DNA from 3 places in the Kribbella sp. NPDC026596 genome. Region 3 is predicted to be linked to each of the others. Evidence: riboswitches for the same ligand, from Rfam matches in the RefSeq annotation. Region 3 holds a riboswitch; each other region holds the start of a gene.

Region 1 (5,129 bases), on a different contig from region 3:
AGATCGTTCGCCTCCAGGACCGCCTTCACCAGCTCCGCGGACCGCTCGAGCAGATGCTCGCGCTCGTCCACGTCGAGCTGGGTGGCACCCCGGATCGCCCGTACCGCCACGTACCCGCCTCCTTAGTCGTCTGCCTCCAACCCTAGGGCAGAGTAGTCAGAGCGTGGACAGCCGTCTCGGATGGTGCCATCGCGTCAGCCGCTCCGGGCCGCCTCGAGCAGCCTCCGGGCCACCGGAAGCAGTCCGGCCTCCCGGACCGGTGCGAGTGGATCCGACAGTTGCCGGCGACGCCGGAACGTTCCCGGCGGCTGACCGTACGCGAGGGAGAAGCGTCGGGAGAAGTGATACGGGTTGCTGTAGCCGCCGTCCGACGCGATCTCCGCGATCGTCGCGTTGGTGCGCAGGAGTGCGATCGCAGCCCGGGCCAACCGGATCAGATCCAGGGCGTACGCCGGTCCGCAGCCGTACCGCTCCCGGAAGAGCCGGTGCAGATGTCCCGCCGACAGGTTCGCCGCGGCGGCCAACTCCGGGACGGAGATGATCCGCGGGCCGCTCCTGGCCCACACCGCCGCGACATGCTCGACCAAGCGCCGGACTGCATCCGGCATCTCCTCGCTCGACTGGCCGGCCGGAGCGCTGACGAAGACCTCCAGCATCGTCGCCACCAACCGGTCGCTGTGTCCCCGGACCGACGAAGACGGGACGCCGGCCAGATCCAGCAGATAGCCGCACAGACCGTCCAGCAGGCCCGGATCGGACCTCGATCGCACCGAGGGCCACCTCGACGGAGCGCCAAGTCCGCCGAGGTCCTCGATCTGGAAGTGCACGTAGGCATGGCGTGACCAGCGATCACAGTCCCAGATATAGGCGTCCCGGTTCCCGCGCCGAGCCAACGCCACCGTGCCCGGGCGAAGGTCCTCCTCCACGGTCGCCTGCCGGACGCCGGCGTCGTCGTACACATCGGTCCGCCACCGCGCCGAACCGTGCAGGACCCAGAGCAGTTCGTAGTTCGGCAGCGTGCGTGGGCCATAGGTTGCCCCGGGCGCGTAGTCCGCGACCTGGACCACGGAGTTCACGCTGATCACCGGCGGTCGCGAAGTCACGAACAGATAGTAATGCGCGAGCCAGCGGCATTGGCCGGGCCTGCCGGGCTCTGAGACCGTGAAGCCGGTCAACGCCGCCAAAGCCGGATGGAGCATCAGATGCAGTCTGTCGCCGCCGTACCCAGCTTCGCCGAGGTCACCGACGAGTTGGTCGGGTCGTTCCGGCGGGACGGCTTCGTCGTCCTGGATCAGGCCTTGTCGGCCGACCAGGTCACCGCGCTCCATGCCGCGGCCGAGGCCCTGTGCCGCAGTGACCTCGGCGTCATCGACGGCGGTCCGGCCGCCGAGCCGACCGAGGACGTCCTGCGCCAGTACCTGTGCATCCACCAGCCGCACAAGGTGTCCGACGTGGCGCTCGCGGCGTTGCGGGCACCACGGGTGGTCGCGGCGCTGACCGCGGTGATCGGGCCGAACGTCAAGGCCATGCAGTCGATGCTGTTCATCAAGCCCGAGGGGAAACCGGGCCAGGCGTGGCACCAGGACGAGTTCTTCATCCCGACCAGGGATCGCTCGCTGACCGCGGTGTGGATCGCGCTCGACGATGCCACCGTGGAGAACGGCTGCCTGTGGGTTCTACCGGGCTCCCATCGTCGCGGGGTCATCTATCCCGACCGGGAGCAGGACGATCTCCGCTTCGACTGCACGGTGGAGGCGTTCGACTTCCCGTACACCGACGGCGATGCGGTCCCGGTCGAGGTGCCCGCGGGTTCGGCGGTGATCTTCAACGGCTACCTGCTGCACCGATCACTGCCGAACACCGGCCGGCACGGACTCCGCCGGGCGCTCGCCAGCCACTACATGAGCGCGGAGTCGCTCCTCCCCTGGCAGTCCGTGCCATCCGGAGTCCATGTCGGCAAGCACGACTACCGCGACATCGTGATGGTGGCCGGGACCGATCCGTACGCCTACAAGGGCATCGACGATCTCGCCCGGCCGCACTCCCGCCGGGACAAGGACGGCGGGTGCGACCGCTGACTCACCCCGCCTGAGCCTCGGCGGCGTCGACGGCCTGCTCCAGCAGCAGGGCGATCGTCATCGGCCCGACACCGCCCGGAACCGGCGTGATCAGGCGGGCGACCTGGGCCGCCTCCTCGAAGTGGACGTCACCGACGTTGCCCTCGTTGTACCCGGCGTCGACCACGACCGCGCCCGGCTTGAGCCAGTCGCCGCGGACGAAGTTCGGCTTGCCGACCGCGGCGATCACGATGTCCGCGGTGCGGACGATGTCCGGCAGGTCCGTGGTCCGCGAGTGCGTGTAGGTGACGGTCGCATTCGATGCCAGCAGCAACATCCCGACCGGCTTGCCGAGGATCGGGCTGCGGCCGATGACGACCGCGTGTGCTCCGGCGATCGGTACGTCGTACGCCTCGAGCAGGCGCATGATCCCGCCGGGCGTCGCGGACCGGAACCCGGGATCGCCGAACGCCATCGCGGCGAACGACCGCATCGTCACGCCGTCGACGTCCTTGCCCGGGTCGATCGCCTCGAACGCGGCCCGCTCGTCGATCTGTGCCGGCACCGGGTGCTGCAGCAGGATCCCGTGCACCTCGGGGTCCTGGGACAGCTTGGTCACCTCGGCGACCAACTCCTCGGTCGTCGTCTCCGCGGGCAGTACGACGCTCCGCGACGCGATCCCGGCCTTCTTCGACCGGTTCTGCTTCATCCGCACGTACGTCGCCGACGCGGCGTCGTCCCCCACCAGTACGGTCGCCAGACACGGCTGCACGCCCGTCCGCTCCCGCAGTTCGCGGGCTCGCTCGGCCGCCTTCGCCACCATCTCGGCGGCGAGGTGGGTCCCGATCATCAGTTCAGCGGTCATGGCGCGCTCCTTCGGGCGTCGACTACAGGTCAGATGCCCAGGCGCGCGGCGCAGCCGGATCTCCGGCAGACCGTTCCCCGGTGGTCTTCCACCTCAACGCCAGTCGCGGTCCATCGCTCAGGATACCGAGTCGGTCACCCGGCTGATGAAGGTGTCGGCAACGCCGTCGCCGATGCGTGGGTGGGTCTTGGAGTGCGGGAGCCGGATGTCACGGATCTCCTCGGCCTGCGTGACCAGGTGGTTGATCTGGTCCCGGCCGGTGGCGACGTCCGAGCTGTTGCCTTCGGCGCCGGCTTCGAGGACGCGAAGGGCCTGGCGCAGCGCCTGACCCCAGTAGAAGGCCGCGTCGAGCCAGGCATCCGCCTCGTCGGCGAACGCCGGGTCGATCACGCCCTGGCGAATCTGACCCGGAGCGTTCTCGATCGCTTCGAGGTACGGCTCGAGGTCCGCGATCGCGCCGGCCAGGTCACCCGCATCCCAGGTCCGCCAGAACGCGGCGGTCTTCGCGGTCAGCGCCGGGGCGTTCGCGAGATGAAGCTTCCCGTCGTAGGTGGTGAGGTCGGCGAAGATCTCGAGCGCCGCGATCGTCTCGGCGTCTCCCCCGGCCGTTTCCGCGATCGCGCGGTGCCAGGACGCCTGCTCGTCGTACGTCGCCGGGTTCCAGCCGAACTCCGCGAACGAGTAGAGGGCGAGCTTGCTGGCCCCGGCCTGGTTCATCGGGTTCGAGATCACGCCGACGACGTGGTCCGCGAGGCCCGGCTCGCGGCCGCTGTACGCCGCGAGCAGGATCCGCCCGGCCGCGTAATCGTTGACCGGGTAGTTGTCCCAGATCAGGATGTCGTGCCCGAACACCGCCTTCGCCTCAGCCGCCTGGGCGCTGGTGATCGCCTCCGGTACGACGCCGATACCGGTCCAGTGCACGACCACCGCACCGTCCATCTGCTCTCGCAGCGCCTGCTTGTACGGCGTCTCGTCGACGTTGTAGTACTCGGTCGGGACCATCTGCAGCGGCGCGAGGTCCGCCTTGGTCTCGACCCACTCGCGCTGGATCCGGTTCAGCAGCTCGCTCTGCGCGAGCCCTGCCCCACCGCCGCCGGGGGCGTACCTCTCCTCGTCGTCGGCGCTGTGCCATGTCTCGTACTCGATGTCGTCCAGGGCCACGTTGAACGCCCGCGCACCCAGCGCGTACAGCGCCTCGAACTTCGCGATCAACGCCCGGAAGTCGGCGTCGTCGGTGTAGCGCATCGACAGGCCCGGCGAGAGCGCGAAGGTGAAGTCGACCTTGTTCCGCCGGGCGCGATCGATCAGCTCGCCGAGCTCGGCCAGCTTGTCCGCCGGGTACGGGTCGCGCCACTGCTCGCGGTGGTACGGGTCGTCCTTCGGGGCGTACTCGTAGGTGTTCATCCGGTGCGCGCCGAGGTAGTCCAGGTGATCGAGCCGGTCCGCGTGCGACCACGGCGTACCGTAGAAGCCTTCGATCGACCCGCGGTACCGCATCGTCGGCCAGTCGCGGATCTCGACGCCGTCCACATGGTTGCCCTGGACAAGCTGTGCGAAGGTCTGCGCGGCGTAGTAGATGCCGCGGGCATCGACCCCGTCGAGCACGACCTGCTGAGCGCCGACGGCCACGACGTACCCCTCGGCCGGCAGCAAACCGGCCGGCGCGACACCGAGCTGCTCGAGCGTGCTCGCGCTCCCGCCGAGCCAGACAGTCACCTCCGCCGGCCCGTCGGAGATGGTGCGTACGCCGGCCTTCGTGAGCGTTTCGCGGACGACGCGCTCGGCGTCGGCATCGGTGGCCGGGCCGTGCACCAGCGCGACGGTGTCACCGAGATCGAACCCGTCATCGCGGCGGGTGGTCTGCTGAGGCTCAGGTGTCATGACTGCTCCTAGAGAAGCCCTGCATGATCGAGGGCGAGATAGGCCGCGTCGATCCCCGTCATCGCGCCCGGTGTCCGGAGTTCCGCGCGGAAAGCATCCACAGTCAGCTCGACCGGGACGCAGTCCTCGGTCTCGTCCAGTGCCTGCTTCCCGTCCGGACGGCAGCCGCGGGCGATCGCGACGTATTTGCGAGAGGTCGAGGACGCCGACGACCACTGCCAGCCGACCAGGTCGAGCGACTCGCAGGTGTACCCGGTCTCTTCCTCGAGCTCCCGGGCGCCGGCCAGCGCCGGGTCCTCCCCCGGCTCGACCAGTCCGCCGGGCAG
Region 2 (5,129 bases), on a different contig from region 3:
GCGCGCGGTCGGGTTCGGGCTGCAGGCCGCGCCGTGGACGAGCGAGTCGCCGTCGCCGCACCTGACCCGGGCCGCCGGGTTCTACGTCTGGTCCCAGGTCGAGCCGGGGCATGGTTGCCCGATCTCGATGACGTACGCCGCGGTCCCCGCGCTCAGGGCGGACGAGCGGCTGGCGAAGGAGTGGATCCCGCAGCTCGCCTCGACGTCGTACGACGTACGCCGGTTGCCGGCCGCGGAGAAGTCCGGGGTCCTCGCGGGGATGGGGATGACCGAGAAGCAGGGTGGCTCGGACGTCCGGGCGAACCTGACCACCGCGACACCGGCCGGGGACGACGGTGAGTACCAGCTGAACGGGCACAAGTGGTTCTGCTCGGCGCCGCAGGTCGACCTCTTCCTGGTACTCGCGCAGGCGCCGGACGGGCTGAGTTGCTTCGTCGTGCCGCGGGTGCTTGCCGATGGCAACCGGAACACGTTCGCGCTGCAGCGGCTGAAGGACAAGCTCGGGAACCGCTCGAACGCGTCCAGCGAGGTCGAGTTCCACAACACCATCGGCTACCGCCTCGGCGACGAGGGCGCGGGTGTCCGCACCATCATCGAAATGGTCGCCGCAACCAGACTCGACTGTGTATTGGGCTCGGCGGCTCTCCAAAGACGCGCCCTGGTCGAGGCCCTCTGGCACACCCGCCACCGCTCGGCGTTCGGTGGGTTGCTCGCCGACAAGCCGGCGATGCGGAACGTCCTCGCGGACCTGGCGCTCGAGAGTGAGGCGGCGACCGCGCTGGGGATGCGTCTTGCTGCTGCTGTCGATGCCTCCCAGAACGGTGATGAACAAGCGGCCGCATTCCGGCGGATTGCGCTGCCGCTCGCGAAGTTCTGGGTTTGTAAGCGGACTCCGTTCATGGTGGCTGAGGCGTTGGAGTGTCTGGGTGGGAACGGGTTCGTGGAGGAGTCCGGGCTGCCTTTGCTGTTCCGGGAGTCGCCGTTGAACTCGATCTGGGAAGGCTCCGGCAACGTCAACGCTCTCGACGTACTGCGAGCCCTCAGGAGGCCTGAGTCGCTGGAGGCTTGGCTGCTCGAGGTGGGCGCGGCGCGGGGTGCCGATCAGCGCCTCGACGCGGCCGTGAACGACGTACTGCAAGCGCTTGCTGACGCAGCGGACGCCGAAGCAGGAGCCCGTCGGCTGGCGGCGCGGATGGCCCTGTGCCTGCAGGCGTCACTGCTCGTGCGGCACTCGACGCCCGAGGTCGCGGACGCGTTCGTCGCGTCGCGGCTGGCCAACGACTGGGGCGGTGTGTTCGGGACGCTCCCGCGGACGACACCGTTCCCGCTGATCATCGAGCGCGCGATAGGGTGACCGCGTCGCGACTGGCGCGCTGAGGTGGAGAACCACCGGGGAGCGAAAACCGTCGGCACCGTGCGCCTGGGTGCCTTCGACCCACTGCAACCGCAGGAGAGACAACGATGACTCAACCCTTCGATGCCGCCGCCGCATCGGCCGCGTACCGCAACGCGCTCGAGGTGATCGGCGCTGTGGAACCGACCATCGCCGGTGCGATCAAGGCCGAACTGGCCGACCAGCGATCCTCGCTGAAGCTGATCGCGAGCGAGAACTACGCCTCCCCCGCCACCTTGCTGACGATGGGCAACTGGCTCTCGGACAAGTACGCCGAGGGCACCATCGGGCACCGTTTCTACGCCGGCTGCCAGAACGTCGACACCGTCGAGCAGACCGCGGCCGACCACGCGACGGCTCTGTTCGGCGCGCCGCACGCCTACGTCCAGCCGCATTCCGGCATCGACGCGAACCTGGTCGCCTTCTGGGCGATCCTGGCCCAGCGGATCGAGTCCCCGGCGCTGGCCGAGGTCGGCGCCAAGCACGTCAACGACCTGTCCGACGAGGACTGGACCAAGCTCCGCAAGGCGCTCGGCGACCAGAAGATGCTCGGCATGTCGCTGGACGCCGGCGGTCACCTGACCCACGGCTTCCGGCCGAACATCTCCGGCAAGATGTTCAACCAGCACTCCTACGGCACCGACCCGGCCACCGGGCTGCTCGACTACGACGAGGTGGCGCGGAAGGCTCGCGAGTTCAAGCCGCTGATCCTGATCGCCGGCTACTCGGCGTACCCGCGGAGGATCAACTTCGCGAAGATGCGCGAGATCGCCGACGAGGTCGGTGCGACGCTGATGGTCGACATGGCCCACTTCGCCGGTCTGGTCGCGGGCAAGGTTTTCACCGGCGACTTCGACCCGATCCCGCACGCGCACGTCACCACGACCACCACGCACAAGTCGCTGCGTGGTCCCCGCGGCGGCATGGTGCTCTGCCAGCCCGAGTACGCCGACTCCGTCGACCGTGGTTGCCCGATGGTGCTGGGCGGCCCGCTCGGCCAGACGATGGCCGCGAAGGCGGTCGCGCTGGCCGAGGCCCGGCAGCCTTCGTTCCAGGTGTACGCGCAGGCGGTGGCTGACAACGCGGTCACGCTGGCCGAGGGCCTGATGAAGCGGGGCGTGAAGCTGGTGACGGACGGTACGGAGAACCACCTGGTCCTGCTCGACGTCTCGTCGTACGGCATCACCGGGCGCCAGGCCGAGTCCGCGCTGCTCGACGCCGGCATCGTGACCAACCGGAACGCCGTACCGCGCGACCCGAACGGCGCCTGGTACACCTCGGGCGTCCGGATCGGCACACCGGCGCTGACCACGCGCGGCTTCGGCGCCGACGAGTTCGACCGGGTCGCCGAGCTGATCGTCGACGTGCTCTCCTCGACCACGCCGACGACGACGTCCGCCGGTGCGCCGTCCAAGGCGAAGTACGTGCTCGCCGACGGCGTCGCGGACAAGACCCGGGCGGCCTCGGCCGAGATGCTCGACAAGCACCCGCTGTACCCGGGCCTCGAGCTCAGCTGAGTTCCACGGCGCCCGCTCCCACGCTCGTGGGAGCGGGCGTTTTCCGTTGCGGCATCAGTACGGCGCCCAGCACCGCGCCGGCGACCGCGACCGCTGCCGAGACCCACACGGTCGTGTTCAGGCTGATCATGGACGCGTCCCGAACATCGGCCAGCCCGGTGAGCCAGACGTGGTTGCGACCGAATCCGGCAATGGCGGTATCCACTTAGTGGCTCGGTGTTCAGCCAGTCCTCCGGCAAGCCGCGTTCCGCTGCCATCTCGCGCGCCCCGTCCACAGCGACCCCGTCGCGCGTGACGGGGTCGATGTCCTGGGTGCGGCGCGGGTCGCCGCCCGAGGTGACCGCGATCGCAGCCCCTCCGACGATGAAGACCGACGCGGAGACGCCGCGCCTGTTCAGCCGAAGGTCAAGCTCAGCAAGGAGGTCGATGATCTCGCCGGCTGTGAACTCGAAGCGTGGCTCGTTCATGCGGTGATCAGTCGCCGTCCCGAACACTACGTTCATCACACCGCCGCTGTCACAGGCCGGACTCACACCAGCGCACGCCCAACAGGCCGGCTATGACGTCCTGTACGCCGCGCAGCCAGCACGAAGTCACCATCCGAGCCGAAATCTCCCGCCTACGTTGCGTCGCCGGCGCCCTCGTCTCCACACACCCCTACCGCGTCGCCGAAGGCGTCGACCTCCAGGTCGTGGGGGCGAGTCTCATTCAGAGCGGCCGAATGCCTTGACCTCTGCAGCTTCCTCTGGCGTCAGCTCGCGAGGCACCTCGCCTTGCTCCAGCTTCTGGCTCTGCACCCGATGCCGGATGTGATCCACGATCTCGGGGTTTGCGAGCGTGGACACGTCTCCGACGTCGGTGAAGTTCGAGATCCCGGCGATCACTCGCCGCATGATCTTCCCCGAACGCGTCTTCGGCATGTCGCTGACGATCCAGATGTTCTTGGGCCTGGCGATCTTGCCGATCTCGCGGACGATCGCATCGGACACTTTGTTCTCGATGTCCTTGCTCGGCTCGAATCCCGGCTTGAGCGCGACGTACATCTCGACCGCTCGGCCGCGGACCTCATCGATCACGGGTACGGCGGCGGCCTCGGCGATCTCGGTCACGGTCAGGCACGCCGATTCGAGCTCCTTCGTGCCCAGCCTGTGCCCGGCCACGTTGATCACATCGTCGACCCGGCCGAGGATACGGAAGTACCCGTCGGCTGCCTGTACGGCGCCGTCGCCGGCGAAATACGGCCAGTCACGCCAGTCCTTGCTCTCGGGATCGCGGCAATACTTCTGGTAGTAGATCTCTACGAACCGTTCGGGCTGGCCCCAGATGGTCTGGAAGATCCCCGGCCACGGGTTGTGGATGCAGATGTTGCCGGCCCGGTCACTGCCCGCCTCGACCTCGTTGCCGTCCTCGTCGTAGATCACCGGATAGATACCGAGCACGCCGGGCCCACAGCTGCCAGGCTTCATCGGCTGCAGCGCGGGCAGAGTGCTCCCGAGGAATCCCCCGTTCTCGGTCTGCCACCACGTGTCGACGATCACCGCCTCCCCCTTGCCCGCGACCTCGTAGTACCAGCGCCACACCTCGGGCTCGATCGGCTCCCCCACCGTGGTCATGTGCTTGAGGTGGTAGTCGTACTTGCCCGGTTCGTCCGGCCCGAGCTTGCGCAGCATCCGGATCGTGGTCGGAGCGGTGTGCAAGATGTTCACGCCGAGCCGCTCGGCGATCCGCCACACCCGACCGGCGTCCGGGTACGTCGGAACTCCCTCGTACATCACGCTCGTCGTCCCGAGCGCCAACGGACCGTAGACGATGTACGAATGCCCCGTGATCCAGCCGATGTCCGCCGCACACCAGTAGGTGTCCTCGGGATGGATGTCCTGGTAGTACTTCGACGTACCGGCAACGTAGGCCAGATAGCCGCCCGTCGAATGCTGGCATCCCTTCGGGCGCCCGGTCGTACCGCTCGTGTACATCAGGAAGAGCGGAGCCTCGGCAGGCATCGAGACCGGGTCGACCACCGCGCCGCTGAATTCGCCCAACAGCTCGTCGACGAAGAAGTCACGGCCGGCGACCATCGGGGTCTGTGACGCATACTCGCCGGGGTGGCGCCTCCAGACCAGGACCTTGTCCACCTCGTGGCCGAGTTCGTGGGCGGCCGCGACCGCCTCGTCGGCCTTCACCTTGTGATCGACCAATTCGCCATTGCGGTAGTAGCCGTC
Region 3 (5,129 bases):
AGTCGAAGCCGGCGCTCTTCACCACCGCGCCCTCCGGCGCGAGCGAGCCGTGCAGGATCGTGATGCCGCCGGTGCCGTGGATCGGCTTGTCGAGCGCGCGGATGATCGTGCCGTCGACGTCGGGCGGTGCGATGTCGGCGAGGTTCTCGGCCATCGTCTTGCCGGTGACCGTCAGGCAGTCGCCGTGCAGCAGGCCGGCGTCGAGGAGTGCCCGCATGACCACCGGGATACCGCCGACGCGGTCGACGTCGGTCATCACGTAGCGGCCGAACGGTTTCAGGTCGCCGAGGTGCGGGACCCGGTCGCCGATCCGGTTGAAGTCGGCCAGCGTCAGGTCGACCTCGGCCTCGCGGGCGATCGCGAGCAGATGCAGTACGGCGTTCGTCGAGCCGCCGAGCGCCATCACGACGGCGATGGCGTTCTCGAAGGCCTCCTTGGTGAGGATCTGGCGGGCCGTGATCCCCTTCCGCAGCAGGCCGACCGCGGCCTCGCCGGACTTGCGGGCGTAGCCATCGCGGCGACGGTCGACCGCGGGCGGGGCGGCCGAGCCCGGCAGCGACATCCCGAGTGCTTCGGCGGAAGCGGCCATCGTGTTGGCGGTGTACATCCCGCCGCAGGCGCCCTCACCGGGGCAGATCGCGCGCTCGACCGCGTCGACCTCGTCCTGGGTGATCAGGCCGCGAACACACGCGCCGACCGCCTCGAACGCGTCGATGATCGTGACGTCCTTGTCGCCGAGCTTGCCCGGCATGATCGACCCGGCGTACAGGAACACCGACGCCAGGTCGAGCCGGGCCGCGGCCATCAGCATGCCGGGCAGCGACTTGTCGCAACCGGCCAGCAGCACCGAGCCGTCGAGTCGCTCGGCCTCCATCACGGTCTCGACCGAGTCGGCGATGATCTCGCGGCTGACGAGTGAGTAGTGCATGCCGACGTGGCCCATCGAGATGCCGTCGGACACGCTGATCGTGCCGAACTCGAGCGGATAGCCGCCGGCCGCGTGCACGCCTTCCTTGACCGCCTTCGCGAGCCGGTCCAGGGACAGGTTGCACGGGGTGATCTCGTTCCAGCTCGAGGCGACCCCGACCTGCGGCTTCGCCCAGTCGTCGTCCCCCATCCCCACCGCCCGGAGCATCCCTCGGCTGGCGGTGGCTTCCAGGCCATCGGTCACTGTCCGGCTACGAGGCTTCACATCGACCATGCCGCTCACTCTATTCGGTTGCCTACGCTGTGCCAGGTGAACCGACTCGAGGCTTACATCGACGGATGGCGGCGGCATGACATCCCGGCCGTGCTGGAGACGTTGACCGACGACTGCGTTGTGATCGAGTGCTACGGACCTGTCTATCGCGGCCGAGCGCGGGTCGAGCAGTGGATGAAGGCTTGGTTCGGAGCCGGCGGGACGGTCGACGGGTGGCAGATCACCTCGTCGGCGACCGCAGGTGAGGTGCTGGTCGTCGAGTGGCATTTCGAGTGCACGTGGAAGGGCTCGCCGGGGGCGTTCGACGGCTCGACTGTCGCGCGGCTCGACGGGGATCGGATCGTGTATCTGCGTGAGTACGCGACCACCGCACCGCTCTACGACTGGACCGGCAGCTGGCGGGACTAGGCTGGGATCACCGCGACTGGCGAGGGTGGAGTACCACCGGGGAGCGGAATCAACCAGCAAGGCGTCGTCCGCCTGGGCGCCTCCGATCTCGGAGGTGCTTGATGCGTTATGGGATGAATCCACATCAGACCGCGGACATGGTGGCGACTGGGCCGCGCGCTCCGTTCACGGTGGTCTCTGGCCAGCCGTCGTACATCAACGTGCTGGATGCGCTCACCGGGTGGCAGCTCGTGCGCGAGGGTGCGGAGGCGTTCGGGATGCCGGCGGCTGCGTCGTACAAGCATGTGTCGCCGGCTGGGGCGGCGTTGGGCTCGTCGGTGAGCGCGGCCTATCTCCGCGCTCGCGATCCCGATCCGAAGTCGTCGTACGGCGACTTTGTCGCGGTCTCGCATCCGGTCGACGCGGAGCTCGCCGGGGTGCTCAAGCGCGTCGTGTCGGACGGGATCATCGCGCCTGGGTACGACGAAGGCGTGGTCGGGACCTTGGCGGCGAAGAAGCGTGGGAGCTTCCTGGTGCTGGAGGCCGACCCGGCGTTCGAGCCGCCGGCGGCGGAGGTCCGCGAGTTCTACGGACTGCGGCTGACGCAGCGGCGGGACGACGTACCGCTGACTCGTGAGCTGCTGGATCCGGCGGTGCCGGAGGCCGCGGGGCGGGACTTGGTGCTGGGGTTGATCGTCGCCCGTTACACCCAGTCGAACACTGTGGTGATGGTGAAGGACGGCATGACGATTGGCGTCGGTGCCGGGCAGCAGTCGCGCGTGGACTGCACACGACTGGCCGGCGAGAAGGCTCAGGCGTGGTGGGCCCGGCACTCGACGGAACCGTTGACCGGCGTCTCGATGGCGTCCGACGGCGCGCTTCCGTTCGTCGACAACATCGAGGAAGCGCACCGGCACGGCGTCACGCACATCGCCGAGCCCGGCGGCTCGATCCGGTCGGACGAGGTCGCGGCGGCGTGCGCCGAGCGTGGGATCAGCTGGTCACCGACCGGCGTACGCCTGTTTCGTCACTAGACCGGGGAGGTCTCGCGGGGCTTGGCTTCGGGGGCCGGACCGCCTTCGAGTTGGATGTCCGGGACGATCCGGTCGAGCCACTTCGGCAGCCACCAGGCCCGGTCGCCGAGCAGCGTCATCACCGACGGGACGAGGATCATCCGGACGATGCTGGCGTCGATCAGGACCGCGACGGCCATGCCGACCGCGAGCATCTTCACGGTCGGGTCGTCGTCGAGGACGAAGCTCAGGAACACCACGATCATGATCGCCGCCGCGGTCGTGATCACCCGGGCCGTCGCGCCGATCCCGATGGCCACGGCGCGATGGCTGTCCTTCGTCACCAGCCAGGCCTCGTGGACGCGGGACAGCAGGAAGACCTCGTAGTCCATCGACAGCCCGAACACGATCGCGAACATCAGCATCGGGACGAACGACGGGATCGGCACCTTCTCGTCGATGCCGACCAGGGAGGATCCCCAGCCCCACTGGAAGACCGCGACGATCACGCCGTACGCGGCGCCGACCGACAGCAGGTTGAGGACCGCGGCCTTGACCCCGATCAGCAGCGAGCGGAAGGCGACCGTGAGCAGCAGGAAGGCCAGCAGGACGACCGCGCCGATCAGCCACAGCATCCGGCCGGCCACCTTCTCGGTGAAGTCGACGTACCCGGCGGTGGTGCCGACGACGTACGTGGGCTCGTTCTGCCCCGCGAGTACGTCGTCGCGGATCCGGTTGACCAGATCCTCGGTGTCCGCCGACGACGGCGAGGTGGTCGGAATGACGGTGATGATCGCCGTCGTACCGGCTTGGTTCGTGCTCGCGGGCTGTACGGCCGCAACGCCGGGGGTCTTCTGCAGCGTGGAGGTGAGTCCGGTCAGCAGGGTCTGGTTGTCGCTCGCGCTGCCGGACGGGAGCTGTACGACGACCGTCAGCGGACCGTTGGCGCCCGGTCCGAACCCTTGCGCGACCAGGTCGTACGCCTTCCGGCTCGAGTCCCCGGCCGGATCGGTGCCCGCATCGAGCTGGCCCAGATTCATCGAGAACAGCGGGATGGCGAGAATCAGCAGCACCAGGGTGGCGACGATGCCGTACGGCCAGGGCCGGTCGCTCACCTTGCGTCCCCACCGGGCGAAGGCGCTCTGCTCGTGCTTGAGATCGCGCCGCTCGCGCTCGTCGGCTCGGTGCTCCGCGACGGCCTGCTCGTCCGGGAGTCCGGCCTCGAGCTCGCGCTCCTCGGCCAGGTGGTGGCGGTCCTTCCGGTTCAGGACAAGGAGCTTCGCCAGGCCGAGCAGGGCCGGAATGAGCGTCAGGGCGGCGAGGACGGTGAACGCGACGACGATGGCCGACGAGAGACCGAGGGCACCGACGAACGGTACGCCGGAGACGTAGAGGCCGAGGATCGCGATGACGACCGTCCCGCCCGCGACCAGGATCGCCGCGCCGGACGTCGACTCGGCGCGGCCGACCGATTGCTCGACGCCCATGCCGTCGTCCAGCTGTTCGCGATGGCGCGACACCAGGAACAAGCCGTAGTCGATCGCCACGCCGAGGCCGAGCAGGGTGGCGACAGTCGGCGCCGAGACCGGGAAGTCCTTCACGGCCGCGAGCAGGCCGAGGATTGCCAAACCGCCGCCCACGCTGAAGACCGCGGCGACCAGCGGCAGTCCCGAAGCCACGATCGAGCGGAACATCAAGAACAGCAACAGCAACGCGAGCGCGAGGCCGATCGCCTCCGAGAGCGCATCGTCGGCCTGTTTGCCGATCTGGCCCGCGCCGCCACCGAACTCGACCTGGAGCCCGGCGGACCGGGCCGGCTGGACCGCGGCGTTCAGCGAGTCGAGGTAGCTCTTGTCGAGCGAGGCCGGCACCACGGAGAACGAGACCGGTGCGTTGACGATCGTCCCGTCCTTGGAGATGTACGCCGTCTGGTTGGTCGCGAGCGGGTCGGTGGCCGAGACGACGTCGGGCAGTTTGCCGACATCGGCCATCGTGGTCTTGACCGCGTCGGCCTGCGCGGACACCGTTCCGGACGTCGAGTGGAAGACGATCGAGCCCGAGTAGCCGCCTGCCTTGGCGAAGTCCTTGTTCAGCAGGTTCAGACCGGCCGAGGACTCGCTGCCCGGCACCGTGTAGTTGTTGACGTAGGTGCCGCCGAAGGCCGACCGGAGCACGAACAGCCCGACGACCAGAACCAGCCAGCCCGCGATCACGAACCAGTGATGGCGAGCGGCCCCCCGGCCGAGCCGATCGAGAAACGCATGCATGAAGGCGCCCCCTCCGCCAGGCGCCCCCCAGGCGACGGCCGAGCCGTCGGCTCCTCCGCCCGACAGTAAGCCGGGCCTGACCCCGTCACAACCCTTCGATCCCGGTGCACGCCCTCCGCCACCGGCCCATCGCACTCAGTTGCCAACGGCCCTCAAACGTTTGCCCAACCCCCTGTCCTCACAGGCGAACCCGCCCGGACCGCACCGTCTCCCGGACGGCCTCCGCCGTACTCGCGGCGTCCAACCGGCTGGTGTCGAGCG

What was found. A riboswitch is a leader RNA that binds a small molecule or an ion and turns the genes downstream of it on or off. The one in region 3 is predicted to bind ZMP and ZTP.
Region 1: another riboswitch for ZMP and ZTP. It lies ahead of AB0E63_RS02945 (tetrahydrofolate dehydrogenase/cyclohydrolase catalytic domain-containing protein); the one in region 3 lies ahead of AB0E63_RS36300 (5-aminoimidazole-4-carboxamide ribonucleotide transformylase).
Region 2: another riboswitch for ZMP and ZTP. It lies ahead of AB0E63_RS39255 (glycine hydroxymethyltransferase); the one in region 3 lies ahead of AB0E63_RS36300 (5-aminoimidazole-4-carboxamide ribonucleotide transformylase).

What each region holds. Positions count from the first base shown of each region.
Region 1 covers NZ_JBEZYF010000003.1:23,984-29,112, forward strand. The annotation lists gene aroH (chorismate mutase) at 1-110, opposite strand, end outside; gene AB0E63_RS02935 (helix-turn-helix domain-containing protein) at 195-1,103, opposite strand; gene AB0E63_RS02940 (phytanoyl-CoA dioxygenase family protein) at 1,203-2,078, shown strand; gene AB0E63_RS02945 (tetrahydrofolate dehydrogenase/cyclohydrolase catalytic domain-containing protein) at 2,080-2,922, opposite strand; ZMP/ZTP riboswitch at 2,951-3,039, opposite strand; gene AB0E63_RS02950 (beta-N-acetylglucosaminidase domain-containing protein) at 3,040-4,803, opposite strand; gene AB0E63_RS02955 (NUDIX hydrolase) at 4,812-5,129, opposite strand, start outside.
Region 2 covers NZ_JBEZYF010000076.1:28,361-33,489, reverse strand. The annotation lists gene AB0E63_RS39260 (acyl-CoA dehydrogenase family protein) at 1-1,354, shown strand, start outside; ZMP/ZTP riboswitch at 1,354-1,433, shown strand; gene AB0E63_RS39255 (glycine hydroxymethyltransferase) at 1,462-2,910, shown strand; gene AB0E63_RS39250 (hypothetical protein) at 2,903-3,115, opposite strand; gene acs (acetate--CoA ligase) at 3,615-5,129, opposite strand, start outside.
Region 3 covers NZ_JBEZYF010000064.1:7,002-12,130, reverse strand. The annotation lists gene ilvD (dihydroxy-acid dehydratase) at 1-1,201, opposite strand, end outside; gene AB0E63_RS36305 (nuclear transport factor 2 family protein) at 1,238-1,609, shown strand; ZMP/ZTP riboswitch at 1,612-1,694, shown strand; gene AB0E63_RS36300 (5-aminoimidazole-4-carboxamide ribonucleotide transformylase) at 1,711-2,622, shown strand; gene AB0E63_RS36295 (MMPL family transporter) at 2,619-4,868, opposite strand; gene AB0E63_RS36290 (AAA family ATPase) at 5,047-5,129, opposite strand, start outside.